Regions from separate parts of the Paenarthrobacter sp. NPDC089307 genome, predicted to be linked through region 1. Evidence: riboswitches for the same ligand, from Rfam matches in the RefSeq annotation. Region 1 holds a riboswitch; each other region holds the start of a gene.
The links. A riboswitch is a leader RNA that binds a small molecule or an ion and turns the genes downstream of it on or off. The one in region 1 is predicted to bind S-adenosylmethionine.
Positions count from the first base shown of each region.

Region 1 (9,586 bases):
AGGACACCGTGACCACCCTGTCGAGGCCTCCGGCCGACCCGGCCAACCGGCCAAAGAACTCCTTCAAGCTCAAACCCTGGCTGCTGGAAGGAATGCCGGACACCTCAGGCAAGCGGCAAGGCCCCCACGGCCGCCCCTCGGACTCCCACAAGCCGCAGGCCTGGTGGAAAGTCATGTGCCTCACCGGCCTGGACTACTTCTCAACCCTCGGCTACCAACCGGCCATCGCAGCGCTGGCCGCAGGCCTGCTGTCCCCCTTGGCCACACTGCTTCTGGTCATCGCTACCCTGGCTGGTGCGCTGCCCGTCTACCGCCGGGTGGCCAGGGAAAGTCCGCGGGGCGAAGGCTCCATCTCCATGCTGGAGCGGCTCCTCCCCCGCTGGGGTGGAAAACTTTTCGTCCTGGCACTGCTTGGCTTCGCGGCCACGGACTTCATGATCACCATTACGTTGTCCGCTGCCGACGCAACGGCCCACCTCATTGAGAACCCGTTTGCGCCGGAGTTCCTTGAAGGCCAACAGGTGGTCATCACCCTGGCGCTGATCGCCGGCCTGGGTATCGTCTTCCTGCGCGGGTTCAAAGAAGCCATCAACGTCGCCGTCGTCCTGGTGGGCGCCTTCCTTTTGCTGAACCTTGTGGTCATCGCCGTGTCCATCGGCCACGTATTTACCGAGACCCGCGTCATCACCGACTGGTGGACCGCACTGACCACCTCCCACGGTGACCCGATCATGATGGTCGCGCTGGCACTGCTGGTGTTCCCCCGCCTGGCACTTGGCCTTTCCGGCTTTGAAACGGGCGTTGCTGTGATGCCCCAGATCAAGGGCCACCCCACGGATACCGAAGCGAATCCGGCAGGCCGCATCAAGGGCGCCCACAAGCTCCTGACTACCGCCGCCATCATTATGAGCTCGTTCCTGGTCACCTCCAGTTTCACCACGGTCATGCTGATCCCGGCGGCTGAATTCGAACCCGGCGGCAAGGCCGATGGCCGCGCGCTGGCGTACCTCGCCCACAAGTTCCTTGGTGATGGCTTCGGCACCGTTTACGACATCAGCACCATCGCCATACTCTGGTTCGCCGGCGCTTCTGCCATGGCCGGCTTGTTGAACCTCGTCCCGAGGTACCTGCCGCGTTACGGGATGGCACCTGCCTGGGTACGGGCACTCCGCCCGCTGGTCCTCGTCTTCACGGTGATTGCCTTCATCGTCACCATCATCTTCCAGGCCGATGTCAACGCCCAGGGTGGCGCCTATGCCACCGGCGTACTGGTCCTGATCACCTCGGCATCCATCGCCGTCACACTGTCCGCGCGGCGGAAGAAGCAACGCGGACAGGTCATCGGCTTCGGGATCATCTCCCTGGTGTTCGTCTACACCACCGTGGTCAACTCGATCGAGCGGCCCGACGGCCTGAAAATCGCCGCGCTTTTCATCCTCGGCATCCTGGCCGTCAGCTTCGTTTCCCGCATGAGGCGAGCCTTCGAGCTGCGGGCGACACACATCCGGATGGACCAGAAAGCCCTGGAATTCACGGCCAACAACACGCACGGACCCGTCCGGATCATCGCGCACGAGCCCAAGCGCTTCAGCGCCGACAGGTACAGGGAGAAGCTCCAGCATGCTCAGCAGGCCAACCACCTGCCCCTGGACTGCGACGCCGTGTTCATCGAAATCATCGTGGACGACAGCTCCGACTTCGAACAGGAACTCCAGGTGGTGGGCAAGGAACGACATGGGTTCAAGATCCTGGAAGTCCACAGCAACAATGTGCCAAACACCCTGGCCGCAGTACTCCTCCACATCCGCGACGTCACCGGATTCATGCCGCACATCTATTTCCGGTGGACCGAGGGCAACCCGATCTCCAACCTCAGCAAATTCCTCTTCTTCGGTGAAGGGGAGATCGCGCCCGTGACCCGCGAGGTACTCAGGGAGGCCGAGCCGGACATCACCCGCCGCCCCTGGGTCCACGTGGGCTGACCGCCCCGAACCACCCCGCCGATATGGCAGTTAATGACAGTGTTTTGGGTAAACATTGGCATTAACTGCCATATCGCGGGGAGTGGGCGGAGTCAGCGGCTTGCTGCGGGCACCAGGACCCAGAGCACTTCCACGGTTTCGTCCGTCGGGTTGATCCAGGTGTGGGGCTCGCGGCCAGGGAAGGAGAGCGTGTCCCCTTCCTCAAGGTCATACTCCTCATTGGTCAGGATGAGCTTGATACGGCCCTTGACCACGTGCAGCACATCGACATCGCAGTCCACCGCGTAGAGCTCGTTCTCGCCACGGCCCCGGGGCTCGATGGTGGCTTGGAGGATCTGCAGGCGCCGCTCCGAGCGCGCAGTCAAAAGTCGTTCCACAATGCCCTGGCCACCCAGGGAAATCCGGGGCCCATCGTCACGCCTGGTCAGATGGGTTTCCGGGGCGGCAAACAAATCACCCACGGAGACGGACAAGACCTGGCACAGGGTGACCAGGGAAGCGACTGACGGCGATGTCAGGTCGCGCTCCACACGGCTCAGGAAGCCTTTGGTCAGGCCGGTCGCGTCCGCTACCTGTTCGATAGTGAGGCGCTGCGCTTGCCGGGCTGCGCGGATTCTGGAACCGATGGCAACGGGAACATTGCTTGGTTCAACGGGGAGAGCCTTCATTCACGAACCTTTCAGGCCTTTCATGTGGCCCTGTCATTGGAGCAATAGTAGCCGGGAGGCGCGTCAACGAGACCACTGCGGGCGTAACGATGCCCAAAGGATCTTGACTGTTACTCCGATCACAACATATCCTCATAGGCAACAAGTGTTGTCTGTGAGGCACACAACACATCCCCAAGCTTCAAACCCCAATCTCCAATCATCCGCACAGAGACTTCGACGCATCGCAGGAGTATCGTCGAAAACCCCAAACCTCCGTGCATCAGCTCCAAGGACCGTTCATGGAATCTTCGGCTATTAATATCGCAATCGTGGTGGTGTACCTGCTCGCCATGCTGGCCTTTGGCTGGTGGGGCAAGTCCCGTACCAAGAACAACAGCGACTTCCTGGTGGCCGGCCGCCGCCTGGGACCCTTCCTTTACACCGGCACCATGGCCGCGGTTGTTCTCGGTGGCGCATCCACCGTGGGCGGCGTGGGCCTCGGCTACAAGTTCGGCATCTCCGGTATGTGGCTCGTCGTGGCCATCGGCTCGGGCGTACTGCTGCTCAGCCTCCTGTTCGCCGGCACCATCCAGCGGCTGAAGATCTACACGGTCTCCCAGATGCTGAGCCTCCGCTACGGCAGCAAGGCCACGCAAACCTCGGGCATCGTGATGCTGGCCTACACGCTCATGCTGTGTGCCACCTCCACCGGCGCGTACGCCACCATCTTCGTGGTGCTCTTCGATTGGGAGCGCTGGATGGCCATCGCCGTCGGCGGCGCCATCGTACTGGTGTACTCCACCATCGGTGGCATGTGGTCCATCACCTTGGCCGACCAGGTTCAGTTCCTCATCAAGACCGTGGGTATCTTCTTCCTGATGCTGCCGTTCGCCTTGAACGCGGCCGGTGGAATGGACGGCATCCGCCAACGCCTGGACGACACCTTCTTCCAGATCGACGGCATCGGCGCCCAGACGATCATCACCTACTTCGTGGTGTACACCTTGGGCCTGCTGATCGGCCAGGACATCTGGCAGCGCGTCTTCACCGCCAAGACCCCCACAGTTGCCCGTTGGGGCGGCGCCACGGCAGGCGTTTACTGCATCCTGTACGGCATCGCCGGCGCCCTGATCGGCCTGGCAGCCCGCGTCGCCCTCCCGAACATCGACGTCGCCAACCTCGGCAAGGACGTCGTCTACGCAGAGGTCGCAACACACATCCTGCCCGTCGGCATCGGCGGCCTGGTTATGGCAGCAGCCGTTGCCGCCATGATGTCCACCGCTTCGGGCGCCTTGATCGCCGCCGCTACGGTGGCCCGCGCCGACGTCGTCCCGTTCGTGGCCAGCTGGTTCGGCAAGACCATCAACACCGATGACACCGAAAACCCCGAGCACGACGTCAAAGCGAACCGCTACTGGGTCCTGGGCCTGGGCATCGTTGCCGTACTCATTTCCATGGCGGCCCAGGACGTGGTTGTCGCCCTCACCATTGCCTACGACATCCTGGTAGGTGGCCTGCTGGTCGCCATCCTTGGCGGCTTGGTCTGGAAGCGCGGAACGGGCATCGCTGCCGCATGGTCCATGGCAGTCGGCTCGGTTCTGACACTTGCCCTGCTCATCATGTACGCGGTTGGTGCCATCCCCAGCGAAGATGGCGTCTACGCCAACGAGCCCATCTACTGGGGCCTCGGCGCCTCCCTGCTGGTCTACATCGTGGTCTCCCTGCTGACGCCGCCTACCGACGCAACTGTCCGCGAAGCCTGGGACAAGCGCGTTGCCGGCGCAATTTCGGAGGAATTGCCGCCGGAAGTTCACCCGGTCGGCAGCAAGTAACGTACAGAGCTGAACCCGAATAAAGCAATTTACGACGGCGGTGCCGCCCCTTTCCGGGGCAGCGCCGCCGTTTGCTTGCGTCCGGGACGCAGTAGCCAGGGCTGCCTTGCGCCACGGGGTATCGCCTTGCGTCACGGGGTATCGCCTTGCGCCTGGGCGTATGAGGTACTGTTGTCCCAGCTTCAAGAGATGTGGCGCCAAGCTCCGACTGGCCGCACACCAACCCCATGTTCACGGGTGGTTCGGATGAGGAAGCGGCCCGTCCCGGACCTGAGACAACCGAGCGGGCAAGAGCACACTCCCCGGGAGCAGCACCTTGCCATACCAGAGCGAGACCAGCCAAAGCAGCGCACGCCCGGCCCGTGGCACCCCATCCGGCGCCCGGGCAGGCACGGTGATTCCCGCCGTCGACCTTTACCTCGGCACGGTGACCATAGTGGCCAGGAACAACACCATGCATTTCCGGCATCCCCAACCGCGGCAGATCGCCGCCGCGCTGGCGCAGGCCGTCCGTCCTTCCACGTGGTGTGAGGCTTCCAGGACGCTGACGGTCACGATTGCCGCGGTGGGGAAACGGGACGGCCAGCCACGCACCTTCACCTTCGACAGCCGGGAAGGGGCCTAGATTTCCTCTTCCTCGCCGCGGAATTCCTCGGTTTCGTCGATCGGCACCACGCGTTCGTCGTCCTCGGGGGCGTCCACTTCCTCCACCCAGGGTTCATCCACTTCCTGGTCTTCGGCGTAGTCGTACGCCGGGTCCGACTCGATGGTTGTCCGTTCCGGATAGTTGGCGTGTGATTCGGTGGTGTCCATGCTGCTACCTCCGTCCCGTGGGCCCTTCAAGGCCCGTTGGCCAAATGCGGGGAGGTCCCCCGCCCCTGTCCTTCCATCTTGGGCACCGGCGCAAGCGGCGGTCAAGGAAGGCCGCACAAAAGGGCAGGCCGCGATCGGAGATTACGGCGCACCGAACATTCCAGCTAAGGAATACCAGCCAAAAATCCCCGCAAATACGCGGTAGTGTGGACCGTGCAATGGGGCCTCAACAACCCCACCAAGCACAGGAGATAAAGTGCAGATGCACCAGGAATCCCACAGTTCGTCGAGCCCGGCTCCGGACCCCACCCCCGAAACCGGAACCGCCAACACGGCCGGAGACCCCGCAGCACCCACGGCGTCGGACATACGGCGCTGGCGGCAATACTTGGCCGACGAACGCGCTGAAGCCGCGGTCTACCGTGAGCTCGCCCAGCGCCGCGATGGGGAGGAACGCCAGATCCTGCTGGCTTTGGCCGAGGCCGAAGGACGGCACGAGGCACACTGGCTCAAACTCCTGGGAGAACACGCCGGAATGCCCAAAGCGGCTTCCGCCCGCAGCCAGTTCCTGGGTTTCCTGGCCCGCAACTTCGGGTCCGTCTTTGTCCTTGCCCTGGCGCAGCGTGCAGAGGGCCGCTCCCCGTACGGCACCGAACCCGCAGCCACACCCGCGATGGTGGCAGATGAGCAGATCCACGAGGAAGTCGTCCGGGGTCTGGCCACCCGGGGACGCAACAGGCTCTCGGGGACCTTCCGCGCGGCCGTTTTCGGCGCAAACGACGGCTTGGTAAGCAACCTTTCGCTGGTGATGGGCATGGCCGCCACTGGCGTGTCGAGCTCCGTGGTGCTTATGAGCGGCGTGGCCGGATTGCTGGCCGGCGCACTGTCCATGGGCGCCGGCGAATACGTGTCCGTCCGCTCACAACGCGAACTGCTCAATGCCACCCTCCCCACCCAGGCCACACTCACCGCAGCACCATCACTGGACATCGACCACAACGAACTGGTCCTCGTATACCTGGCACGCGGCATGACCCGGGAAGCTGCCGAGCACCGCGCAGCCGAGCGCATGGGATTGTTCAGCTGCGACTGCGACCCCAGCCTTTCCTTGCAGCCCGAAAAGCCGGTGGCCGACGAGCACGAATCCGTGGGATCGGCCTGGGGCGCTGCGATGTCCAGCTTCTGCTTCTTCGCTTCCGGTGCCATCGTGCCCATCCTTCCTTTCATCTTTGGCATGACGGGCATGGCCGCCCTCCTGGTAGCAGGTGTCCTGGTGGGTATCGCGCTGTTGGCGACTGGCGCCGTCGTGGGTTTGCTGTCCGGAACTTCACCCCTCAGCCGCGGTCTGCGGCAGCTGGCCATTGGGCTGGGAGCAGCGGCTGCCACCTATGGGCTTGGATTGCTGTTCGGCGCAGCGATCGTCTGAGTTTGGACGGCTCCGCCGGCAGACCGTAATGTTGGTTCGTCCTCCGCGCTGCCCTGCGTGACCAAGGGCATGAGGAATGGAGAACCGTGGACTCGGAGCGGGAAGCAACGCGTGTGCCAAGGCACCGGCGCACCGGAACAGCCGGGCGCGTTCTCCGCGGCCTGCTCGGGGCAGTCGTCGCCGCAGTTGTAGCGGTCCTGGTGACAGGATTCCTGAACGGCGACCACCGGATCACAGCACTCTTCCCGGGCGTCAGCGTTCCGGGAGGCCCCAACATTGGGAAAGTCCAGCCAACCGCCGCCCGTGTTCCGGACGCACCACCCCCGGGACTTGAGGAAGCGGACGCTCCTCTGGCCTCGCCGACCACGCCCGGCACCACCAACGATTCGTACAAGTTCCTGGCCACCAACGACGACGGCACTCCCGTGGGCTACTCCCCTTGCCGCCCGCTGCACTACGTGGTGAACAAAGCCTCTGCGCCCGAAGGAACCGATGCGCTGCTTTCCACGGCCATCGCCAACATCTCGGCAGCCTCCGGGATCCAGTTCGTCAACGATGGAACCACCGATGAACAACCCGTGGACCGGCGCGAGCCCTACCAGCCAAACCGTTACGGCGACCGGTGGGCCCCCTTGCTGATTTCCTGGACAACACCCGAGGTAGCGCCAGCGCTGGAAGGCAAGGTCATCGGCACCGGCGGAAGCACCATGTATTCCCTGGACAAGGGCCCCAAGAGCTACATCACCGGGAGCCTGGAACTCGACACACCCCAGGTGGCCGAACTCCTCGAAGACCCGGGCGGCTCGGACTACGTCCTTGCCGTCATGCAGCATGAGCTGGGACATGTGATGGGCCTGGACCACGTGGACGATCCCATCCAGCTCATGTACCCGGAAATCGGAGCACCCGACGGCCTTGCCGCCGGCGACCTGAACGGACTCCACCTCCTGGCGTCCGCCCCCTGCCGCAAGGACATCTAGCCGCGCCGGGGTTGCTCGCTGTTGCGCCATGGACTCCGGACGACGCTGGACTTATGCTGGCGGTTACGGCCGACGGCGGCGCCCCACCGCCAGTCCGCGGCCACCACGTCAGGGGGTTCCATGGAACCTTATGGGCCGTCCCAGTGGCCGGACCCGGATCCCTCCCGGCCCCGTTTCCTTCCGTCGTCACCAGGTCCGCAGGAGCCGCCAGGTCCGCAGGAGCCGCCAGGTCCGCACGAGCCGCCTGAGCCGCGCGAGCCGCCTGAGCCGCGCCCGCCCATCAAGCACAGCAGCATCGCCGCCATACTGTTCCTGCTCGGCGTCCTGGGCCTTGTCTGCGCCGGGGCCTATTTCGGCGGCGAACTGCAACAGTTCCTGTACGGATCGTCCCAAACCCAGAGCCAGCCGCCACGGCCCGGGTTGGTCCCTTTCGGGCAACGGGACGAGCCCTTGCCCGGCCGCGAAGAAGCCGATGCGCCGCTGGGAACGCCGCCTCCATTGCTCCAAACCAGCAGCTCGTATAAATTCCTGGCAGTCAAGGAGGACGGGACACCACTGGCGTACTCACCGTGCAGGCCGATCCATTACGTGGTGAATTCGGATCTCGCGCCCGCGTCCTGGCAAGCCTTGGTCGAAGAGGCCGTGCGGCAAGCCAGCCTGGCCACGGGATTGAAGTTCATCTACGACGGACCCAGTTCCGAGGTCCCTTCCCCCAACCGTTCCGGCTACCAACCTGCACGGTACGGCGACCGTTGGGCGCCTGTGCTGATCGCGTGGAGCACACCCGAGCAAGTACCGCGCCTTACCGGCCAAACAGTGGGGCTTGGCGGCAGCTCCTCCATTGGCCTGAGTAACGGCTACAAGGCCTACGTGACTGGGACGGTATCGCTGGATGCGCCGCAGTTCGCCGCAATCGTGGACACCCCCAGCGGCGACGAAATCGGCGTGGCGGTCATCATGCACGAACTCGGCCACCTGGTAGGCCTGGACCACGTGGACGACCCCCGGCAGCTCATGTACGGCCAGGCCTCCTGGGTCCGGGACTACGCTGCAGGCGACCGGACAGGGTTGGCAAAGCTCGGTTCGGGTCCTTGCAGCAAGGACTTCTGAGCGCTTCTGGCGTGGCGGGGAAAGCTCATCAGGACAATACCGCGAGCGCTTCCTCCACGGAGTCCACCAGGAAGATCCGGTCCGCCATGGGCTTTCCCGCAGCCAGGCTCTGCAGCATGGGCCACGCCGGGTAGGTCCGTTCCCAGTGCTCGCGCCCCACCAGGACCATGGGGGTGATGGTTTCCGGCGCGCCGTAGTAGTTCTCGCAGGCGTCCTGGAAGATTTCCTGCACCGTTCCGGCCGCCCCCGGCAGGAACACGATCCCGCCGTTGCACAGTTCCAGGAGGATGGCCTCCCGGATGGCGTTGGCGAAGTACTTGGCGATGTGGGTGGCGAACAGGTTGGGTGGCTCGTGGCCGTAGAACCAGGTTGGGATGCCGAGCGTCGGGGTGCCGCCCGGATAACGTTCGACGACGGCCGCCGCGCGTCGCGCCCAAGCCGACACCGAGGGCCTGAAGCCAGGCACTTCGGCGAGCGTCCCCAACGCAGCTTCCAGTTCGGCGTCGGGCCTTCCGCTGAAGTAAGCACCCATGTTGGCCGCTTCCATGGCACCGGGACCTCCACCGGTGGCGACTGCGAAGCCGGCCCGGGCCAGCAGGCTGCCCAGGCGCGCGGCGTCGGCGAATTCCGTGGTTCCGCGCTGGGCGGCGTGGCCTCCCATGACTCCGACGATCTTTGTGCCGGCGAACACGCCATTGTCCAGGGCCTCGTCCAAGGCGTCGCCGATCGCGTGGTCGTGAAGAGCGGCGGCGAGCGTGGCATCGAGGCTCTTCCCCTGGCCGGGAAGGATGCT
Region 1 is NZ_JBFBHE010000002.1:592,792-602,377, forward strand. It holds gene AB0N72_RS06605 (amino acid transporter) at 9-1,982, shown strand; gene AB0N72_RS06610 (cupin domain-containing protein) at 2,075-2,650, opposite strand; gene AB0N72_RS06615 (sodium:solute symporter) at 2,932-4,464, shown strand; SAM riboswitch class IV at 4,645-4,764, shown strand; gene AB0N72_RS06620 (hypothetical protein) at 4,781-5,089, shown strand; gene AB0N72_RS06625 (hypothetical protein) at 5,086-5,277, opposite strand; gene AB0N72_RS06630 (VIT1/CCC1 transporter family protein) at 5,540-6,703, shown strand; gene AB0N72_RS06635 (matrixin family metalloprotease) at 6,790-7,683, shown strand; gene AB0N72_RS06640 (hypothetical protein) at 7,680-7,805, opposite strand; gene AB0N72_RS06645 (matrixin family metalloprotease) at 7,804-8,793, shown strand; gene AB0N72_RS06650 (Rossmann fold nucleotide-binding protein) at 8,822-9,586, opposite strand, start outside.

Region 2 (9,586 bases), on a different contig from region 1:
GAAGACCCCGAGCGGTGTCCAGGGGAGCCACGGCTCGGGGGCGCAGCCGGCTTCATCGAACTCCGGGCCTCCGCGGAGACCGTCTGCCAAGGCCTGGTTGATCCCGGCCACGTACTGTCCGCACCACCTTCGGGTGGCCGGAGGGAGGTTGTCGAAGCAGCGGCGCGCGGTCTCGTTGAGCCGGGCCTGCCGGGCAAACCTGTCCCAGGCCAGGGCGTCCGGGCCCAGCACCTCAGCGGTCCGGCCTTCCGAACGCCAGCGCTCCAGCTCGATCTGCCAGGAACGGTCGATCGCCGCATTGCGGCCCTGGAGGAAGGCGAGCTCATCGGCGGAATCAGCCCAGAGGTTCGGAATGCCCCAGTGGTCGCGGTACGTTCCTGCTCCGCCTGCCGGGGCGGGGTGGTGCGTCGGGGCAGGCGTCATAGTCTGGGGCCGCTTTCGAGCTTAGGTTAGGCTTACTTAAGTTCAAGATAAATGGCTTTGGCCCCGTTCACAAATCGTGGACATTCGTGAAGGAGTGTTGCTTGAAGCGCAATTGGGAGGGCGTAGTCCTCAAGGTCATGGGCGCGAAGGACTTCACCCTGGAGGTCATCGGCCGCGAAGAAATTACCCCCGATTTCTTCCGCGTCCACGTGCGCGACGGCGGACTCCTGAAGGCCGGCGGCCTGCACCCAACCATGTGGATCCGGCTGTGGTTCAACGATTCCGGCAAGGCCCACCAACGCGCCTACACCCTGGTGGACGCCGACGCCGCGGCCGGAACGTTCAGCATGGATTTTGCGATGCACCGCGGGGTCGCAGCGGATTGGGCCCGCACGGTGCAACCCGGCGACACCATCGAGGCCACGGTCCAAGGCAGTTCCTTCAGCTTCCCCCAGCCGTCCCCGCGCCGCCTCTGGGTGGTAGGAGACCCCGCGTCCATTCCAGCGATCAACTCCCTCCTGGACGCGCGGGGCTTGGCTGAGGTTCCGGTGACCGCGTGGCTCGAATACCAGCACGACGCCGATCCCTCGCTGGAAGTGCGGACGGCGCCGAACGATGTGGTCACCTGGATACCCAGGAAGCGCGACGGCGCCGCCCTCGTGGAGGAGGTCTGCGATGCCCTGTCCGCGGATACGGTATCTGCAGCCGACGACTTCTTCTGGATCGCGTGCGAAGCATCAAGCACCCGGGCAATCGTCAAGCACCTGCGGAAGGGGCTGGGCGTGGATAAGCACAGGATCGACGCCTTGGGGTACTGGCGGGCGTAGTACCGAAGGGGCTCCGCGCGGCCGCGCAGGTGAGGCGAGTGCCGCCGTCGAGATCTATATCGCACAAAACGGATACGCTGTGACGTTTGCCGCGAAAACAGTGTTTCGCTGGCCAGTTCTAGCTCACTTATGATATTTCTTGGGTATGACGCAACCCACCGCAGAACACGTAGGCCTCCTGCTCCGCAACGCCCGGGGCGAAAAGGGTTGGACGCAGGGGCAGCTGGCTACTGAGCTGGGAACCAGCCAGAGCGCAATCGCCCGGATGGAACAGGGTAAACAAAACCTTAGTCTCCGGATGATCGAACGCCTCGAGGCGATCTTCGGCCGTTCCATCGTCAAGGTGGGCAAACCGCAGATGACCCACCTCCGGGTTGAGGGTGGGCGGACACTCTCGGGCGAAGTGGATGTCAACAGCAGCAAGAATGCCGGCGTGGCCCTGCTCTGCGCCAGCCTGATCAACCGCGGAACCACCACATTGCGGCGCCTTGCACGCATCGAGGAGGTCAACAGGATTGTTGAGGTCCTGACGTCCATCGGAGTCGAATGCACCTGGCTCAACGGAAGCGATCTGCGCATCCGCCGCCCCGAGGTCCTGGACCTTGAATCAATGGACGTCGACGCCGCCCGCCGGACCCGCAGCGTGATCATGCTGCTCGGCCCGCTCCTTGACGAGACCAGCGAATACCTTCTGCCCTACGCCGGTGGATGCGACCTCGGAACGCGGACCGTGGAGCCCCACATGCAGGCGCTGCGCCAGTTCGGACTGGACGTTGAGGCGAAGTCCGGGTTCTACTCCGTCACCGCGCCTCCCGCCGACGCCCACCACCGCTCGTTCGTGCTGACCGAGCGGGGAGACACCGTCACGGAGAACGCAATCATGGCTGCCGCGCACCGTGAAGGCACCACCGTGATCCGCAACGCCAGCCCCAACTACATGGTCCAGGACCTCTGCTTCTACCTGCAGGGCCTGGGCGTGGATATCCAGGGCGTGGGAACCACCACACTGAAGATCACCGGCCGGCCCGCCATCGATGTGGACATCGAGTACTTCCCGTCCGAGGACCCCATCGAGGCCATGAGCCTGATCACCGCCGGAATCGTGACAAACTCCGAGGTCACCATCCGCCGGGTACCCATTGAATTCATGGAAATCGAGCTGGCAACCCTGGAGCAGATGGGCCAGAAGTTGGAGATCTCCGGCGAGTACATGGCACGAAACGGCCGGACCCGCCTGGTGGATGTCACCACCAAGCCCTCCGAGCTCCGCGCTCCGCAGGACAAGATCCACCCCATGCCCTTCCCCGGCCTGAATATCGACAACCTGCCGTTCTTCGCCGTCATTGCGGGCAACGCCGAGGGGCAGACCATGATCCATGACTGGGTCTACGAGAACCGTGCCATCTACCTGACCGAACTCAACAAGCTCGGCGCCCAAGTACAGCTGCTGGATCCACACCGTATCTACGTCAACGGACCCACCAAGTGGCGTGCGGCCGAGGTCGGCTGCCCACCGGCGCTGCGTCCCGCCGCCTGCCTGCTCCTTGCGATGCTCGCGGCCCGGGGTACCTCTGAGCTCCGCAACATCTACGTGATCGAGCGCGGCTATGAGGACCTGGCCGAGCGGCTGAACACCATCGGCGCCAAGGTGGAGTACTTCCAGGACTGATCTCCCGCAACGCGGGGTCACTTATGGCCCGTCGCGTCCCTGCACATGGGCCATAAGTGACCCCGCGTTGCTTTTATGCGGGGGACTCGTGACGCAGAATGGAGCATGCGGACGTTTGGGGTGGAGGAAGAACTGCTCATCGTTGATCCTGCGACGGGTGCGCCCCTGGCCTTGGCGGATGCGCTTCTCGCCGGCCAGGGGGAACCCGCCACGGAGACAGGACTGAGCCCGGAGCTCAAGCTGGAGCAGATCGAAACCCAAACGCGCCCTTGCCACAGCTATGCCGAGCTGCTCCAGCAGATCCGCCGGGGCCGCGCCATGGCCGATGAAGCGGCCCGGCGACACGGCGCCAGGGTTGCCGCAATTGCCACCTCACCCCTGGCCTCTAACACGCACACCACCCCGGATCCCCGGTACGCTGCGATGCTGGACCACTTCGGGATCATCGCCACCGAGCAACTGACGTGCGGATTCCACGTGCACACCTCGGTGGAGTCGCCCGAAGAAGGGGTAGTGGTGTTGGACCACATCCGCGACAAACTCGCCGTACTGACCGCGCTCTCCGCCAATTCACCCTACTGGCGCGGCCTTCCCACCGGCTTTGACAGCTACCGCACGCAGGCGTGGAACCGCTGGCCAACGTCCGGGCCGTCGTCCATCTTTGGCTCACTGACGGCGTACCGGAGGGTGGTGCAGCGGCTGCTGGATACCGGGGTGATCCTGGATGAGGGCATGATCTACTTCGATGCCCGGGTCTCCAGAAACCACCCCACCGTGGAGGTCCGGGTGGCCGACGTCTGCCTCCGCGCCGAGGACGCAGCCTTGATCGCGGTACTGGTGCGGGCCTTGGTGGAGACGGCTTCGCTGGAAATGCTCGACGGCGTGGATCCCACCCCGGTGCCGACCGCACTGCTCCGGATGGCGGGTTGGCGGGCCAGTAACTCCGGTTTGCGCGGAGACCTCCTGGACTTCGGCGATTTCCGTCCCCTACCGGCCGCGGACGTGGTGTGGGCTTTGGTGGATTACCTCAGCCCGGTCTTGGATGACCAGGGTGAACTGACGCTGGTCAAGGCCGGAATCGCGGAGATCCTGGAGCGCGGCAACGGGGCGCTTGAACAACGCGACGCGGCGGCACGGTACAGCAACAGGCATAACGGGCCCGGGACCCCGCCCAACGCCGAGGCACTGGCGGCCGTGGTCTCGCATGCTGCGAAGGTTACGGTGCACGGCACCGGGCAGGCTGGGCCCAAGGACCCCCTGCCGATGCTGGCCAGGGTGCGGCGGCCCTAGTCCTCGATGTCGCTGGGGCCGGGGGGTTCCTCCCACGTCATCAGGTACGCGCCCACGGCTCCTTCGGTGAGATAGAAGACCAGCGGCGGTATGTCTTTGGTGGTTGCCAGGACCGCCCCGGACACCGCAGCCACTCCAGCTGCTGTGATGCCAGGCCACCGTTTTGCAGGGGAGTTCAGGAGGCTAACGCCCAGCGCTGCCAGGCCCGCCACGTGCAGCCAGGAGTAACCAAGGAACGGTGCGTTGGATCCACGGAACGAGGCGAATCGTTCAATGTCCGAGGCACGCCGCGCCAAGCTGTAGGTGAAGAGCGGCGCGCCTGCGAGCAAGGCCATGGCAGCCGCGGATGCCCACGAGCGGGAATTGCCGGGACGTTGAGCCTTGGCGAATGCCATGAATCCCGCCGGAACCGCGGCGGTGCCCGCAGCAGCCATGTGGTGGCCGATAATCCAGCCGCGCTCGCTGTCGACCAGCAAACGCAGGCGCTCCCCGGGGTCATTCATGAGGTACACGCGCGACCCCGGCGAAATCCCTGCCAACCACACCACCGAACCCGCAACAATGACAGCCCCCGCACGGCGGTATGGATGCCTCATGCGAGCAAGGTTAGACCTGCTTGAGGGCTTTCTCCAGATCCAGAATGAGGTCGTCCACGTCCTCGAGCCCCACGGACAAGCGGACTACGCCATCGGACAGCCCGATCGCCGCACGCCCCTCGGGACCCATGGCCCGGTGCGTGGTGGTGGCCGGGTGCGTGATGAGGGACTTGGAGTCGCCCAGGTTGTTGGAGATGTCGATGACCCTGAGCCCGTCAAGCAGCGCAAACGCAGCTTCCTTGGCCGAACGCCCGGCCGAAGGAGCGAGCTCGAATGTCAGCACGGTGCCCCCGGCTTTCATCTGCTTCGCCGCGAGCTCGTACTGCGGGTGCGACTTCAGCAAGGGGTATTTGACCCAGCTGATGGCCGGCTGCTGTTCCAACCATTCCGCGATCTTCAACGCGGACGCCGAGCTGTGGTTCACCCGCAGGCCGATCGTCTCAAGTCCCTTGGTCAGCACCCAGGCATTGAACGCCGAAAGGGATGGTCCGGTGTGGCGCATGAGCTGCTTCACTGGTCCGTCGATGAACTCTTTGGTGCCCAGGATCGCGCCACCGAGGACACGTCCCTGCCCGTCGATGTGTTTGGTGCCGGAGTACACGATCACGTCGGCGCCCAGCTCGCCGCAGCGTTGCAGCAGCGGAGTGGCAAAGACGTTGTCGACGACGACAGTCGCCCCGGCGGCATGCGCCAGTTCGCTGACGGCCGCGATGTCCACGATTTCCTGCATGGGGTTGGAGGGCGACTCGAAGAAGACAGCCGTGGTCGGCTCGGAGAGTGCCTCGCGCCACTGATCCAGGTCCGGGCCGTCAACAAATACTGTCTCCACGCCCCAGCGCGGCAGGATTTCGTTGAGGATCACGAAGCAGGAGCCGAAGAGGGAGCGGGCAGCAACCACGCGGTCGCCGGCAGCCAGCAGGGCGCCCAAGGCGGTGAAAACCGCGGACATGCCGGACGCCGTCGCAAAGCACGCTTCGGTTCCTTCGAGCAGCCGCAGCCGCTCCTGGAACGTGGCCACGGACGGGTTGCCGTAGCGGGAGTAGACGAAGCGTTCGTCCTCGCCGGTGAAGGCGCGTTCTGCGGCGGCGGCGGATTCGTAGACGAACCCGGAGTTGAGGAAAACGGGCTCGGCGGTTTCCTGGAAATTAGTGCGGTCAAGTCCACCGCGAACGGCCTGCGTGTCGGGGCTCCAGGCGGCGGCGTCGGGATTGAAAGTCACTTAGTCGGTCCCCAGGTTCGTCGGCAGGCCACGGTTTTTCCAGCCATTCACGGTTCGCTCGCCGTAACGGTCGGGCTCGCCCTCGAAGCCTTCCAGCACGTTGTAGGCGGTGAATCCGGCCTGTGTGGCGGCGATGGCGGCGGAGACGGACCGCTGTCCGGAACGGCAGATGAAGACGAGCTCCACGCCGTCGTCCTCAGGTGCCTGCTGTTGCAGGTCCTCGATAAAGCGGGAATTCGGAATGCCGCCAGCGAGGTTCCACTGGATGAACAGGGGGTCGTTCTCGGTGGCCTTGGTGTCGGGAATGCCGATGTGCGCCCATTCGCCCTCGGTCCGGACGTCCACCAGGATGGCGCCCTGTTCAAGCTTGGCCCACGCGTCGTGCGGGGTCAGGTCACCTGCGTAGCTCATGCGTGGCCCTCGAATGCTTCTTCGTCGTCGGTATCCAGTTCGTCAACGGCGTTGGCAACTGCGGCGTCGGCGCTGGCAATCGCTGCGGGCAGGACGACGGCCTGGGCCACGATCACGTCGGTGCCGTTGAACGTGGCCGCGGGGCTGCCGTGCAGCACATACCCCTCGGCCAGGGCGTTGGTGATCCGCTCGCAGAAGTCGCGGGTATCCGGGCCTGTAATCAGGCGGTAGGAGAGTCTGTCTTCAGTGGGTTCAGGCATTGCTGGTGCTCCTCAGTCACGCTTGCAGTTCGAGTTGTCGATACGCCGAGTAGTCACCTGAGGCACCCCGCCGGAGAGAGGGTTGCCGACCAGCAAGTCAGGGCTTCGCGCTGGTGCTCATTACTCAAGAAAAACGTAACATCCACGACGGCGGCCGTCACCGCCGCCGTCGTCATGTTGCGTAATCGGAGGGTGCTGGAGTACGGGTCCAATTAAGACGTCCCGGGAGCATAATTGACGCAGTACGACCCCCTGTAACTTCGTATGAAATCAGGTCGCGGTGAACGGACAGAGCAGTTCTACACTCAAGCCCATGCTGCATTTTGGTTGGTTCGTGGGGCACGGATTCGGGGTCCAGGGCTGGGGAACTCCGGGCTACAGCCTGGGCTATGACTGGAAGAAGCCCGCCCTGTACCAGGAGGCCGTCCGCGCCTTCGAGCAGTCCGGCCTGGACCTGTTCATCATCGAAGATTCCCTCACTGTTCCCGACACCTACGGCGGCACGGCCGAGGTTTCGCTGGCGCATGCCTCCTTCGCTCCCAAGCACGACCCCTTGGCCTTGGTCCCGTATTTGTTGTCCGCCACGGAGCACCTTGGGATCGTGCCCACGGTCAGTGCTTCCTTCTACCCGCCCTTTACGGCCGCCCGGCTCCTTGCCACGCTGCAGCACTTCTCGGAGGGGCGACTGGGTTGGAACGTGGTCACCTCGGGCAGCGACCTCGCGGCCCAGAACTATGGGCTTGACCAGCAGATCGAACACGACCGCCGGTATGAGAAGGCGGAGGAATTCGTCGACGTCGTCACGCGGCTTTGGCGGAGTTGGGAACCCGGTGCGGTGCTTGAGGACGTGGAAGCCGGGGTGTTCGCGGACCACAGCAAAGTTCATCCGATCAACCATGACGGCGATTTTTTCAAGGTCCGCGGGCCACTGAACACGGCTCCATTGCCGGAGGAACCCGTGCTGGTGCAGGCGGGCGCTTCTCCGCGGGGCAAGGCCTTCGCCGGAGGGCACGCCGATGTGGCGATCGCTTTGGCGCGCGGCGTTGACGGCATGAAGGCCTATCGCGATTCCATCCGTGCCGAGGCTGCCAAGGCTGGCCGGAACCCCGACGACGTCAAGGTACTTTTCGTGCTGAAGCCCACCGTGGTGGGTTCAGCTGCGGAGGCGGAGGACTTGCGGGCGCAGCGCCGGGAACTGACCCAGCGTGACATCGACAGCCAGCTCAACTCCATCTCCTACCTGTCCGTGATCGACTTCAAGCAGTTCGACCTCGACGCCCCGTTGCCCGAACTGAGCACCAACAGCAATCAAGGCACGCTGGAGCACTTCGCCAAGGCCGCCCCTCCAGGGTCCACCCTGCGTGAGATCCTGCAGGCCCGCAGCGGCGGTGCCGGGGATTCGATCATCGGAACCACCGGGGAGATAGCCGACTACCTGGAGGAGACGGGTTCGGCGGTAGGCGGCGATGGCTTCCTCTTTTCCGGCTTCGTGGATCCCGTCACCGTGCATGGCGTGCTGGACAAACTGACGCCGGAGCTGCGGCGGCGAGGCCTGTTGAGGAAGAGTTACGGCAACGGTGGCTTCCGGCAGAATCTCCTGGATTTCTAGTGGGAATTTTCAGCATTGGAACCGGGCCGGTTTCCGCACTGGCGGTCGCTGGAGCAGCCGCCGACCCCACATTTCACGTTGAACTCAACCCCGACGCGTTGAGTCTGATCCGCCGCGCACGGGACATCGTCGAGGCGACTGCTGCCTCCGGGCAGAGGGTCTACGGGCTCAATACCTTGCTCGGATCCGGCCGCGACACCACTGTGGAGGAGAAGTCCATCCAGGCCTACCAGGTGCAGGTGGTCAGGTATCACAACAGTGGCGTAGGTCCGTACCTTGACCGCGCATCCGCCCGCGCCCTGATCCTCGCCCGACTCGTGGGATTCAGCCGCGGCGGCTCCGGCGTCCGCCCCGGGACCGCCGGTTTCTATGCCGAACTGCTCAACCGCGGCGTCTTCCCTGCCATTCCTCGAGAAGGCTCGGTGGGTTCCTCGGACCTGACCCAGCTCGCCGCCGTCGCCGCCGTTGCCCTGGGCGAGGGCGAAGCGTTCGACGCCGCGGGCAAGCTGGTACCCGGCGCAAAAGCGCTCGCCGACGCCGGACTGCAGCCGCTCCAGCCCGCCGCCGGTGAGGCGCTGGCTTTGGTGAGCGCCAACTCTTATTCAGTTGGTGCCGGGACCCTCGCTTTGGTGCGTCTGCGGCAGCTGGCCCGGCTGGCCGACGTCGCGCTTTCCCTCTCGCTGGAGACGATCGCAAGGTACGACGGCGGCGGGAACCTCAGCCCGTTCTCGCCGGCCATCCAGGCGGCCAAGGCAGTGGACGGCCAGCGGGATTCGGCTGCTGCTGTCCGCGGGCTTTTGCGCGGCGGCTGGCTGGAGGATGCACGGCCGGAAGTGTCGGTGCAGGACGCGTTGTCTTTCCGGGCGGCACCTCAGACCCATGGTGCGTTCAGGTCCTTGGTGTCGCAACTGCGTGAGGCCCTCGAGGTGGAGCTGAACGGCCGGGGCGATAACCCGCTGGTTGATGTGGAGTCGGGCGGTATGGTGTCCGGCGGGAACTTCCAACCGATGCAGCTTGCGTTGTCGTTTGAAGGCTTGAGGCTGGCCCTGGCGCATGTTGGGGTTTCAAGCGAGCGGCGGATAGCCAAGCTGTACCCGCCGCAACGGGCTATCCGGGCGCGACACCTCGCGGCGGCATCCTCCGAACCAGGATCCGCCTCGGCTTTGGTCCAGGAGGAGCTGCCCGGGCTGCTGTGGTATTCCGCGGCGGGACTGTTGGCCGAACTCAAGTTCCTGGCCGCCCCGGCAACCCTGGGCGCGCCCACCCTGTCCGCCGACGTCGA
Region 2 is NZ_JBFBHE010000007.1:79,078-88,663, forward strand. It holds partial or broken gene AB0N72_RS17415 (penicillin acylase family protein) at 1-423, opposite strand, end outside; gene AB0N72_RS17420 (siderophore-interacting protein) at 525-1,250, shown strand; gene AB0N72_RS17425 (UDP-N-acetylglucosamine 1-carboxyvinyltransferase) at 1,396-2,919, shown strand; gene AB0N72_RS17430 (glutamate--cysteine ligase) at 3,025-4,209, shown strand; gene AB0N72_RS17435 (hypothetical protein) at 4,206-4,805, opposite strand; gene AB0N72_RS17440 (O-succinylhomoserine sulfhydrylase) at 4,816-6,024, opposite strand; gene AB0N72_RS17445 (rhodanese-like domain-containing protein) at 6,025-6,435, opposite strand; gene AB0N72_RS17450 (DUF1737 domain-containing protein) at 6,432-6,695, opposite strand; SAM riboswitch class IV at 6,709-6,820, opposite strand; gene AB0N72_RS17455 (NtaA/DmoA family FMN-dependent monooxygenase) at 6,976-8,304, shown strand; gene AB0N72_RS17460 (aromatic amino acid ammonia-lyase) at 8,304-9,586, shown strand, end outside.
Region 2: another riboswitch for S-adenosylmethionine. It lies ahead of AB0N72_RS17450 (DUF1737 domain-containing protein); the one in region 1 lies ahead of AB0N72_RS06620 (hypothetical protein).

Region 3 (9,586 bases), 420 kb from region 1:
GTGGCACCCAGGGCCCCGTTGATGCGTCCTTGGAGCGGGAGCACCAGGCCGGTCACCAGGGCCAGGATGAGGCCAATGGCCAATGGAAGGGCGGGACGGGAGGAAGGCTGCGGCACCGTCACCACACTACTTCAGGCATCATTGCTGTATGAGCAACCCCGAAATCGAAGAAATCCCCATCCGCGACGACATGATCCGCCTTGGCCAGCTGCTCAAGCTCGCCAGCTTGGTCGAAGACGGCGTGGAAGCTGCGGAGCTCATCAAGAACGGCCTGGTCAAGGTCAACGGCGAGATCGACGAGCGACGCGGCCGCCAGCTCCATGCCGGCGATACCGTAACGGTCAACGGACAGACCGTCCGGATCACCACCGCCTGAGCAACGCTCCTGAGCAACGCCCCCTAGGGCGCGAGGACCTTGTGGGTGAGGAACTCCCCTACGTGTCCGATTTCCTGCTGGTTGATCCCGTGCCACATCCCGGCGTAGAGCACCTTGGTGAGGTCCACGTGCTGGCGTACCCAGCCCATGGTGTACTCGATCTTGTCCTGGGTGATCACAGGATCCTGCTGGTCGCGGCCCCAGAACATCGGAACTGAACCGTCCAGTTCGTCGTCGCGGAAGGCGGCGTCAGCACCGGCGTCGATCACAAAGCCTGAAAGCCCGACGACGGCAGCGAAGTCCGCTGGACGGTACCGGAGCATGGTGGTGGCCATGGCCATGCCCATGGAGAAACCCAGCAGCGTTACCGAGGAATGGTTGGCTTTGACCGTATCCAGCCACTCGAGGGCGTATTCGGCGGCAAGCTTCACGGCGTCCAGGGAGTAGTCGATGGAGGCAGTCAGTGGGAACCACGTATAGCCCGGACCCGTGGGCATCGGGGCGCGGAGGGCGGCCACCACGAAACCCTCCGGGAGGAGCCCGGCCAGGCTGAAGAGGTCCTCCTCATTGGACCCGTAGCCATGCAGCAGGACCAGCAGGGGCTTGCCGGCGCGCTCAGCTTCGTTGTGGGACCACAGGACAACAGGTGCAGGGAAAGCGGGGGCTTCAGTCATGCCTCCATTCTTGCAGTTACCCGCTGGTAACAACCTACGGTGGCGTAGGTCGGGCGTCAGGAGGCAGGATATGAACGTGAGTGAGAACAATCATTTGTTGCAATCGGGCGAACCCCTTCAAAAGCACCCTTGGAGCCGATATGTGGCGCTGGGTGATTCGTTCACCGAAGGCATCGGCGACCCCGAGCCCGCAAATCCCGGAGGCAACCGTGGCTGGGCGGACCGGGTAGCCGAAGAGCTTGGACGCGGCCACGAAGATTTCGCCTATGCCAACCTCGCCATCCGTGGCCGGCTGCTGCAGCAGATCATCGACGAGCAAGTGGGGCCCTGCCTGGAACTGCAACCGGATCTCGTGTCCATCTCGGCAGGCGGCAACGACCTCATCCGGCCGGGCGGCGATCCTGACCTTCTGGCCGAGAAGCTGGACGCCGCCGTCGGCGAGCTTGGTTCCGGCGGTGCCACCGTGGTCCTGTTCAACGGCCCGGATACGGCGTCTTCCGTGCTGGGCCGCATCCGGGGCAAGGTTGCCATCTACAACGAGAATCTGCGGACGGTGGCGGCCCGCCACGACGCCATCATTGCTGACATGTGGTCCTTGCGGCAGCTGGCCGACCCCCAAATGTGGGATGTGGACCGCCTGCACTTCTCGCCCCTGGGTCACCACACCATCGCGATGATGGTCCTGGACGCGTTGAACGTCCAGCACACCCTGGAGCCCCTGCTCCCCAAACCCCTGCCTCCCCGGACGTGGCGCGAAGCCCGGTCCTCCGACCTGGTGTGGGCCCGCGAATACTTTGTCCCCTGGGTCATCCGGCGGCTCAGGCACCAGTCCTCCGGCGACGGCATCACGCCAAAGCGCCCGACGCCGGGACCCGTCTTTGGTGGCGGCGGCACCTTGCTGCCGCGCAGCTGAGCGCAATGATGGGCGCGGTGTACCAAGGTCATGGCTGAGGAGTCCTCCCGCACAGCCGGTGTCCGGCAGTTGCGCCTGAGGCGGCAGCAGTTACGGCCACCCTTGGGCGCCGGACCCGGTGATGTGGTCCGCAACCTCCTGGCCGTCCAGTCCCAGGAATTTGCCTATGCCCGCTGGACCGTGGCGCAACGGACGCCGTGCGGCACTGCCGCCGACGTGGAACAAGCCGTTTCTGATGGAACGATCCTGCGCACCCACATCCTCCGCCCCACATGGCACTTTGTCCACAAAGACGACCTCGGCTGGCTGATGGGGTTGTCCGCCGACCGGCTGCACCAGGGCAACAAAGGAATGTACCGGCAGACCGGCGTGGACCAGGAGACGGCCGCCCGCAGTGGCCGGATCCTGGCGGCAGCTGTAGCCGGCGGCGCGCACAAAACCCGGGAAGAACTGGCCGAGGCAATGGGGCAGGCCGGCTTCCCCAGCAAGGGGTTGGGATTCATCTACCACCTCATGCACGCGGAAATCAGCGGCATCCTCGTCAGCGGCCCTCCTGTCCGGTCCGACGGTGGTGCACTGAAACAGACGTATGCGTTGTTCGAGGAACGCGTCACCGGTCCGTTTACCGGGACCCTCACCGGGGCGGACCGTGAGCAGGCGCTGGGGCAGCTTGCACTGCGGTACTTCAGCAGCCGGGGACCTGCCACCGTGAAGGACTGTGCGGCGTGGTCCGGGCTGACCATGAAGGACGTGAAGCTGGGCCTCACCGTCGCTGATGAAATATCACCGGGCGCTTTGGCCTCGGCTTCCTTTGATGGGATGGACTTCCATGTGGCTGCGTCCGAGGTGGCGAGCCTGGATGCTCCACACGAAGCCGCCGACGGTTCCGCACTCCCCCGGGTGGACCTCATCCAATGCTTCGACGAGTACGTAATGGGCTATTCCCAGTCCCGCCACTATCTGGGCGGCACGGCGCCCTACCTTCCTGAAGACAACGGCCCCATGCATGTGGTCCTCCTGGACGGCAGCTTGGCAGGATGGTGGCGGCACGGCTTCAATGGTGGTGTCTGCGAGCTCGACGTCCGCATGAACAGGCCTGCAACCAGGGATGAGCAGAGCGCGCTGGAAACCGAAGCAGCGCGCTACGGGCGCTTCCTGGGTATGGAAACAAAGCTGGTGTGAGCACGCGGGGCTAAGCTGGGATAAGACCTAGGAGGCCTGCACTGTGAACAATCTGATCTTCTGGATCATCGTCTGCTCGTGGCTGATTCCGATGGGGATCCGCATGTACAACCGGTCCAGGGCACGCCGCCTGCAGAACGGGAACTTCCGCGGCCCGGATTACCCCGGGCCGGGATACCCTCCGCAGAACTACCCGGGCCAGAACTACCCTCCGCAAAACTACCCGGGCCAGAACTACCCTCCGCAGAACTATCCGGGCTTTCCAACCGAGCCGCCCGTCATCCGGCCCGCGGACGAGGCACCGCAGGCGGCTCCGCCGTCGGGCGCTTCCTACCAGCCGGGCGGCACATACCAACCCGGCGGCAGCTACCAGGCAAGCCCGCCAGCACCGTCACCGTATCCAGGTTCAGCCCCCGAACCACAGGGGTACCGCGCCAGGAAACTGGCAGAGCTGGATGCGAAGTTCACCAACGGCCAGATTGCCATGGAGGACTACATGAAGCAGCGTGCGGAGATCATGAACGGCTGAGCACCGGTACCGCAGGAATCCGGTGGCTCAGGCGAAGAACGCGCCGCGAAGCTGCTCCGACAACTGGCCGATTTCCGTGAGGAAGCCATCGTGGCCGATCGGGGCCGCGATGGTGTGCACCGGAACAACGCCCGGAAGTGCCGCTGCCAGTTCCCTGGACTGGGCTGGGAAATACAGCCTGTCCGTGTCCACCGCAGCTACGAAGAATTCAGCTGTCGTACGCGAAAGGGCCTCCTCCAGCGTGCCGCGTCCACGCGTGATGTCGTGGGACATGAGTGCTTCGGTGATAGCGATATAGCTGTTGGCATCGAATCGGCGGACTAGCTTCGTCCCTTGGTGATCAAGGTAGCTTTCCACCTGGTAGCGTCCGCGCTCGCCCAGCACTGCCGCAGCCAGTGGTGACTCCTGGTGCTGGGCTTCCCTGCCGAACCTCAGGTCCAACTCAATGGCTGAGCGGTAGGTGATGTGGGCGATCCGGCGGGCCAGCGCAAGGCCGTGTTCCGGGGCCGCGCCGCCATAGTAGTCCCCGTTGTTGAAATGCGGGTCCTGCCGGATGGCGAGGGTTTGTGCCTGGGCGAAGGCAATTTGTTCGGCAGTACTGTAGGCGCCCACCGAAATGACGGCGCAGCGCTTGACCCTTTCCGGGTACGTAACGGCCCATTCGAGCGCCCTGGCCCCGCCCATCGAGCCGCCCAGGACAGCATGCCAGGCTTCAATCCCCAGCAGGTCCGCCAAGCGGGCTTCGGCGACGGTGCTGTCACGAAGAGTCACCAGCGGGAACCGCGACCCCCAGGGCTTGCCGTCGGGCGCTTTGGAGGAAGGCCCGGTGCTTCCGTAACAGCCGCCCACAATGTTGATGGATATGACGAAGAAACGGTTGGTGTCGATGGTGGCACCGGGCCCCACGAGCTGCTCCCACCAGCCTTCCTCGTCCGTGGCACCGCGGGCAACATGGGTGCTTCCCGTCAGGGCATGTTGGATAAGGACAGCATTGGAGCAATCTGCGTTGAGTTGTCCCCATGTTTCGTAGGCCAGTACGACGTCGGGGAGGTAACCGCCGGCTTCGAGCGCCAGCGGACCTATGCCCGCGTATTTGACTGTTCCGTCTTCTTCACCGGATTTGGGAAGGGCTGTAGCAGTGATGGTCATTCCTTTGATACCTAACCTCGCGCTTGCCTGTCGCCTTGCGTGCGAACAGGCCAGGTCCTCACCCGGGGCACCCCGCCGCGGAAGGAGGGTTGCCGGCCAGCAAGCCGGGGCTATCTGCTGGCACTCATGACCTAATACGTAGAGTCTAGGAAAAACACCATGGTTCTGGCGAAGAATGTGACACCAGTGTGACGTTCAGGGCTCTTTTGATTCACCAAAGAGCACCCTGGACTGCCGCCCGGCGAATAATCGTCGATCCGGGCGGCAGGCCTGAATGTATCAGCTGTGTGCGTGAACCGCCTGCTCAGGCACCCTTGGCAGCGCGGAAGCCGGCTTCAAGGTCGGCAATGATGTCGTCGATGTGCTCAATGCCAACGGACAGGCGGACCAGGCCCGGGTTGACGCCGGCGACGAGCTGCTGCTCCGCAGTCAGCTGGCTGTGGGTGGTCGACGCCGGGTGGATGACCAGGGAGCGGACGTCGCCGATGTTGGCCACGTGGGAGTGCAGTTCGAGCCCGTCCACGAAACGTTTTCCGGCTTCCACGCCACCCTTGATGTTGAAAGCGACGATGGCGCCCGTGCCTTGGGGACCGTACTTCCGGCCGCGCTCGTACCAGGGGCTGGACGGCAAGCCCGCGTAGGCGACCGATTCGACGTCGTCATGGTCCTCAAGCCATTGAGCCACCTTGGTGGCGTTGGCCACATGGCGTTCCACACGCAGGCTCAGCGTCTCCAGGCCCTGGGCGATGAGGAAGGCGTTGAAGGGGGCCACTGCGGAGCCGAGGTCGCGAAGAAGCTGGACGCGGGCCTTCAGGATGTAGGAGAGGTTGGCGCCAAGGGCACCGTCCTTGCCGAGATCGCGGGCATATACCAGCCCGTTGTAGCTGGGGTCCGGGGTGTTGAAACCCGGGAAGCGCTCAGGGTCCTTGCCGAAGTCGAAGTTGCCGGAATCAACGATCACGCCGGCAATGGCCGAACCGTGTCCGCCCAGGTACTTGGTGGCGGAGTGGACCACAATGTCGGCGCCCCATTCGATGGGACGGATCAGGTAAGGGGTGGAGAGCGTGTTGTCCACGATCAGGGGCACGCCTGCTTCGTGTGCCACGCCGGCAACGCCCTCAATATCCAGCACATCCTGGCGTGGATTGGAGACGACTTCGCCAAAGAACAGCTTGGTGTTCGGCTGGACGGCGTCGCGCCACTGCTCCAGGTTGTCCGGATCTTCGACGAAAGTCACGGAGATTCCGAACTTCTTCAGGGTGTGCGCCAGGAGGTTGTAGGTGCCGCCGTAGAGGCTGGGGCTGGCCACGATGTGGTCGCCGGCCTCGGCAATGTTCAGGATGGCAAATGTCTCGGCTGCCTGTCCGGAGCTCAGCAGCAGTGCGCCCAGGCCACCTTCAAGGCTGGCCACCCGCTGCTCCACGGCGTCCTGCGTCGGGTTTCCAATCCTGGTGTAGATCGGAGCGAGCTCGGCCAGGGCGAAGCGGTTGGCAGCACTTTCGGCGCTGGGGAACACGAAGGACGTAGTTTGGTAGATCGGCAGCGAACGCGCTCCCGTTGCCGCGTCCGGTTCCTGGCCTGCGTGGATCTGGCGGGTTTCGAAAGACCATCCTTGGGACATGGAGTTCTCCTGTTCGTAACGCATGTGATCGGCTGATGGGCAGTGGGAAGGAAGCTGCGGCCAGTCTAGGAAGTGTCCGGGCCCTTGGACAGCTTTGTGACGTCCTTGGAATTTTTGAGGTCTTTTGCGGCTTTCCATGACGCCCGGGATGAGATCCCATCATGGTTAGGCTTGACTTAGCTGAGACACCGATCACAAAGTGCCAAGATGAAGCCATGCGCATGGATCACGTCTCTTACGCCTGTGAACGAGATGGCCTTCTGGCCACTACCGAACGAATTTCCGCGGCTCTGGGAGTGGACGCAGTCCGGGGTGGAGTGCACCCGCGCTTCGGCACCCGGAACATGATCATTCCCCTCGCGGACAACAAGTACCTGGAGGTCGTCGAGGTCCTGGACCACCCCGCTTCCGACAAAGCACCCTTCGGCCAGGCAGTCCGTGCACGCTCAGCGGCCGGCGGCGGTTGGATGGGCTGGTGCGTGGCAGTTGAGGACCTCGCACCTTTCGAGGAGCGCCTCGGCCGGGCCGCAGTACCGGGCAACCGCAAGTTCCCTGACGGCCGCGAACTCGTGTGGCAGCAAATCGGCATCCTCGGCCTGATCGCCGATCCGCAGGTGCCGTACATGCTCAAGTGGGAGGGCGACCCCTCACTGCACCCGTCCAAGGTCTACGAGAGCGACGTGAAGATGTCCAGCCTCACCATCGCAGGCTCGGCCGAGCGCGTCACCGAATGGTTGGGTGAGCCGGTGGAGAAGCCGCTCGAGGACGTCGCAGTCCAGTGGATGGCCCCCCACGGCACGCCCGGCATCCTGGCCGTCACGTTCGAAACCGCCTCCGGAGCAGTCACCATCTGACCGTTCCCTTCATCCGGGCCCACCCTGGCCCTGGACGCCTGGGTCCAAACAAAGCTTCGGCCGCCATCAGCGGGTGCCAATGACGTCACCCACCGATGGCGGCCGGATACTTTTAAGGGCTGCAACGGCTTTAGGGGCTGCGACAGCTTTATCGGCTGCTCAGCCCAGGCCAACCGCTTTCCCAAACAGGCTGAATCCGACGAACGCCACAATGTCCAGCAGGGCGTGGGCGATGACCAACGGCATCACCCGCTTGGTCCTGGTGTAGATCCAGCCAAAGACGAGCCCCATCACCACATTGCCGATGAACGGCCCAAAGCCCTGGTACAGGTGGTAGCTGCCGCGCAGGACCGCGCTGACAACGATCCCCACGGGCACGCTCCAGCCAAACCTGCCGAAGCGGTCCAGCAGGTAGCCCACCACGATCACTTCTTCCACGATTGCGTGGCGCACGGCAGAGAGTATGAGCACCGGGACCGTCCACCAGTAGGCGTCCAGGCCGCTGGGCACAATGGCTGTGGTGATTCCCAGGGCCCGGCCTGCCGCATAGAGGCCCAGGGATGGAATGCCAATGAGCGCCGCCAGGCCGAGGCCCTGAAGAAGGTCCTTGCCGGGACGGGCGAAGTTGAAACCGAGCCGGGAGAACGCCGAACCTCCTTCACCGTCCCTGTTGGCCTGGACATGCGTTGACAGGAAGTAGAACACCAGGGCCACAGGCACCAGGGCGAAGATGATGTCCAGGAGTTGGTACGTGAGATCGAAATATTCCCGCGTGCTCTGCGACCTGTTCAGGGTGGACGTTGCATCAGCCAGTGGGGCCCGCGTCATCTTGTCCAGCAGTTGCACCACGGAGTAGACGGCCGACTGGCCCAGGGAAAGGCCCAGGACGATGAGCACTTCGGCGCGCAGCCGCCGACGGGAAGCAAGGAACATGTACCTATCTTGCCCGCAGTTCCTGCCTCTTTGCCGGGAACCGCCGCCCTATGCTTGGTGGGATGGGTACCCCAGAGAGAATATTCATGATCCGGCACGGACAGTCGGCAGCCAACGCCGACACGTCCATTTACAACCGTGTCCCGGATTACCGGATTCCACTGACCGAACAAGGCCTGGAGCAGGCAAGGGTGGCCGGTGAGAACCTGCGCCGAAAGCTCGATGGACAGCAAGTGTGCGTGTACGTCTCCCCGTACCTGCGTGCGTACCAGACCCTTGAGGCCCTCAACCTTGGGCCTTTGATCGAGCGCGTGATCGAGGAGCCGCGGCTGCGCGAACAGGACTGGGCCAACTTCCAGATCGCCGGGGACATCGAGGACCAGAAGGAACTGCGGAACCTGTACGGACACTTCTTCTACCGGTTCCGCGAGGGCGAGTCGGGCTCGGACGTCTACGACCGGGTGTCATCGTTCATGGAGACGCTCTACCGGCATTGGCAGAAGCCCACGTACGCGCCCAACACCTTGCTGGTGACGCATGGGCTGACCATGCGGCTGTTCTGCATGCGCTGGTTCCACTGGACGGTGGAGTACTTCGAGTCCTTGAACAACCCGGACAACGCGGAATTGCGCACCCTGATCAAGAACGATGAGGACCAGTACACTCTGGACCTGCCGTTTACCCAGTGGGTGCCCAGGGACGTAGACGATTCGGTCCTCCACGCGCCGCGGTTGCGGTTCTAGGCTAGGGCAGCCCTAACCGGCGGGCGCGACGATGACCTCGGTCCCCTTGGCTTCAAACGCGGCTTTGTCCTCCGCGCTGATCCCGGAATCGGTGATGAGGTGCCTGAAGTCGTAGCCGGCCATGGCCGCAAAGGACCGCCTGCGCACCTTCGAGGAGTCGGCTACGACATAGGACTCCGTTGCCCGTCGCGCCATCACCGTGTTGACCATGGCTTCGCCTTCGTCGGTGATGGTGGGGCCGAGGTCCGGGTCCACGCCGTTGACGCCTATGAACGCGATGTCCAACGCGACTTTCTGCATGATGACATCGGTGTACGGGCCCACCAACTCGTAGGATCGCGGATTCAGGATCCCGCCGGTGACCATGATCTTGATGTTGGGGCGGACCGCCAACTGGGAAGCGATGTTGATTGCATTGGTCACCACCGTCAGCGTGGGCCTGTTGGATGGGGCGTTGAGGTCTTCGCGGGTGGACAGGAGCTGTGCCAGCGCCGTGTTGGTGGTTCCGCCGCTCAGCCCGATGACCGCACCGGGACGGATCAGCGCGGACGCAGCCAGTGCTATGTCCTGCTTGGCTTCGGCGTGATCGTCGCGGTTGTACCGGCCGGGAAG
Region 3 is NZ_JBFBHE010000002.1:174,168-183,753, forward strand. It holds gene AB0N72_RS04795 (DMT family transporter) at 1-125, opposite strand, end outside; gene AB0N72_RS04800 (RNA-binding S4 domain-containing protein) at 149-376, shown strand; gene AB0N72_RS04805 (phospholipase) at 400-1,050, opposite strand; gene AB0N72_RS04810 (SGNH/GDSL hydrolase family protein) at 1,121-1,963, shown strand; gene AB0N72_RS04815 (winged helix DNA-binding domain-containing protein) at 1,994-3,145, shown strand; gene AB0N72_RS04820 (hypothetical protein) at 3,189-3,674, shown strand; gene AB0N72_RS04825 (homoserine O-acetyltransferase) at 3,702-4,823, opposite strand; SAM riboswitch class IV at 4,838-4,955, opposite strand; gene AB0N72_RS04830 (bifunctional o-acetylhomoserine/o-acetylserine sulfhydrylase) at 5,128-6,468, opposite strand; gene AB0N72_RS04835 (VOC family protein) at 6,660-7,298, shown strand; gene AB0N72_RS04840 (CPBP family intramembrane glutamic endopeptidase) at 7,458-8,231, opposite strand; gene AB0N72_RS04845 (histidine phosphatase family protein) at 8,318-8,974, shown strand; gene AB0N72_RS04850 (DeoR/GlpR family DNA-binding transcription regulator) at 8,987-9,586, opposite strand, start outside.
Region 3: another riboswitch for S-adenosylmethionine. It lies ahead of AB0N72_RS04825 (homoserine O-acetyltransferase); the one in region 1 lies ahead of AB0N72_RS06620 (hypothetical protein).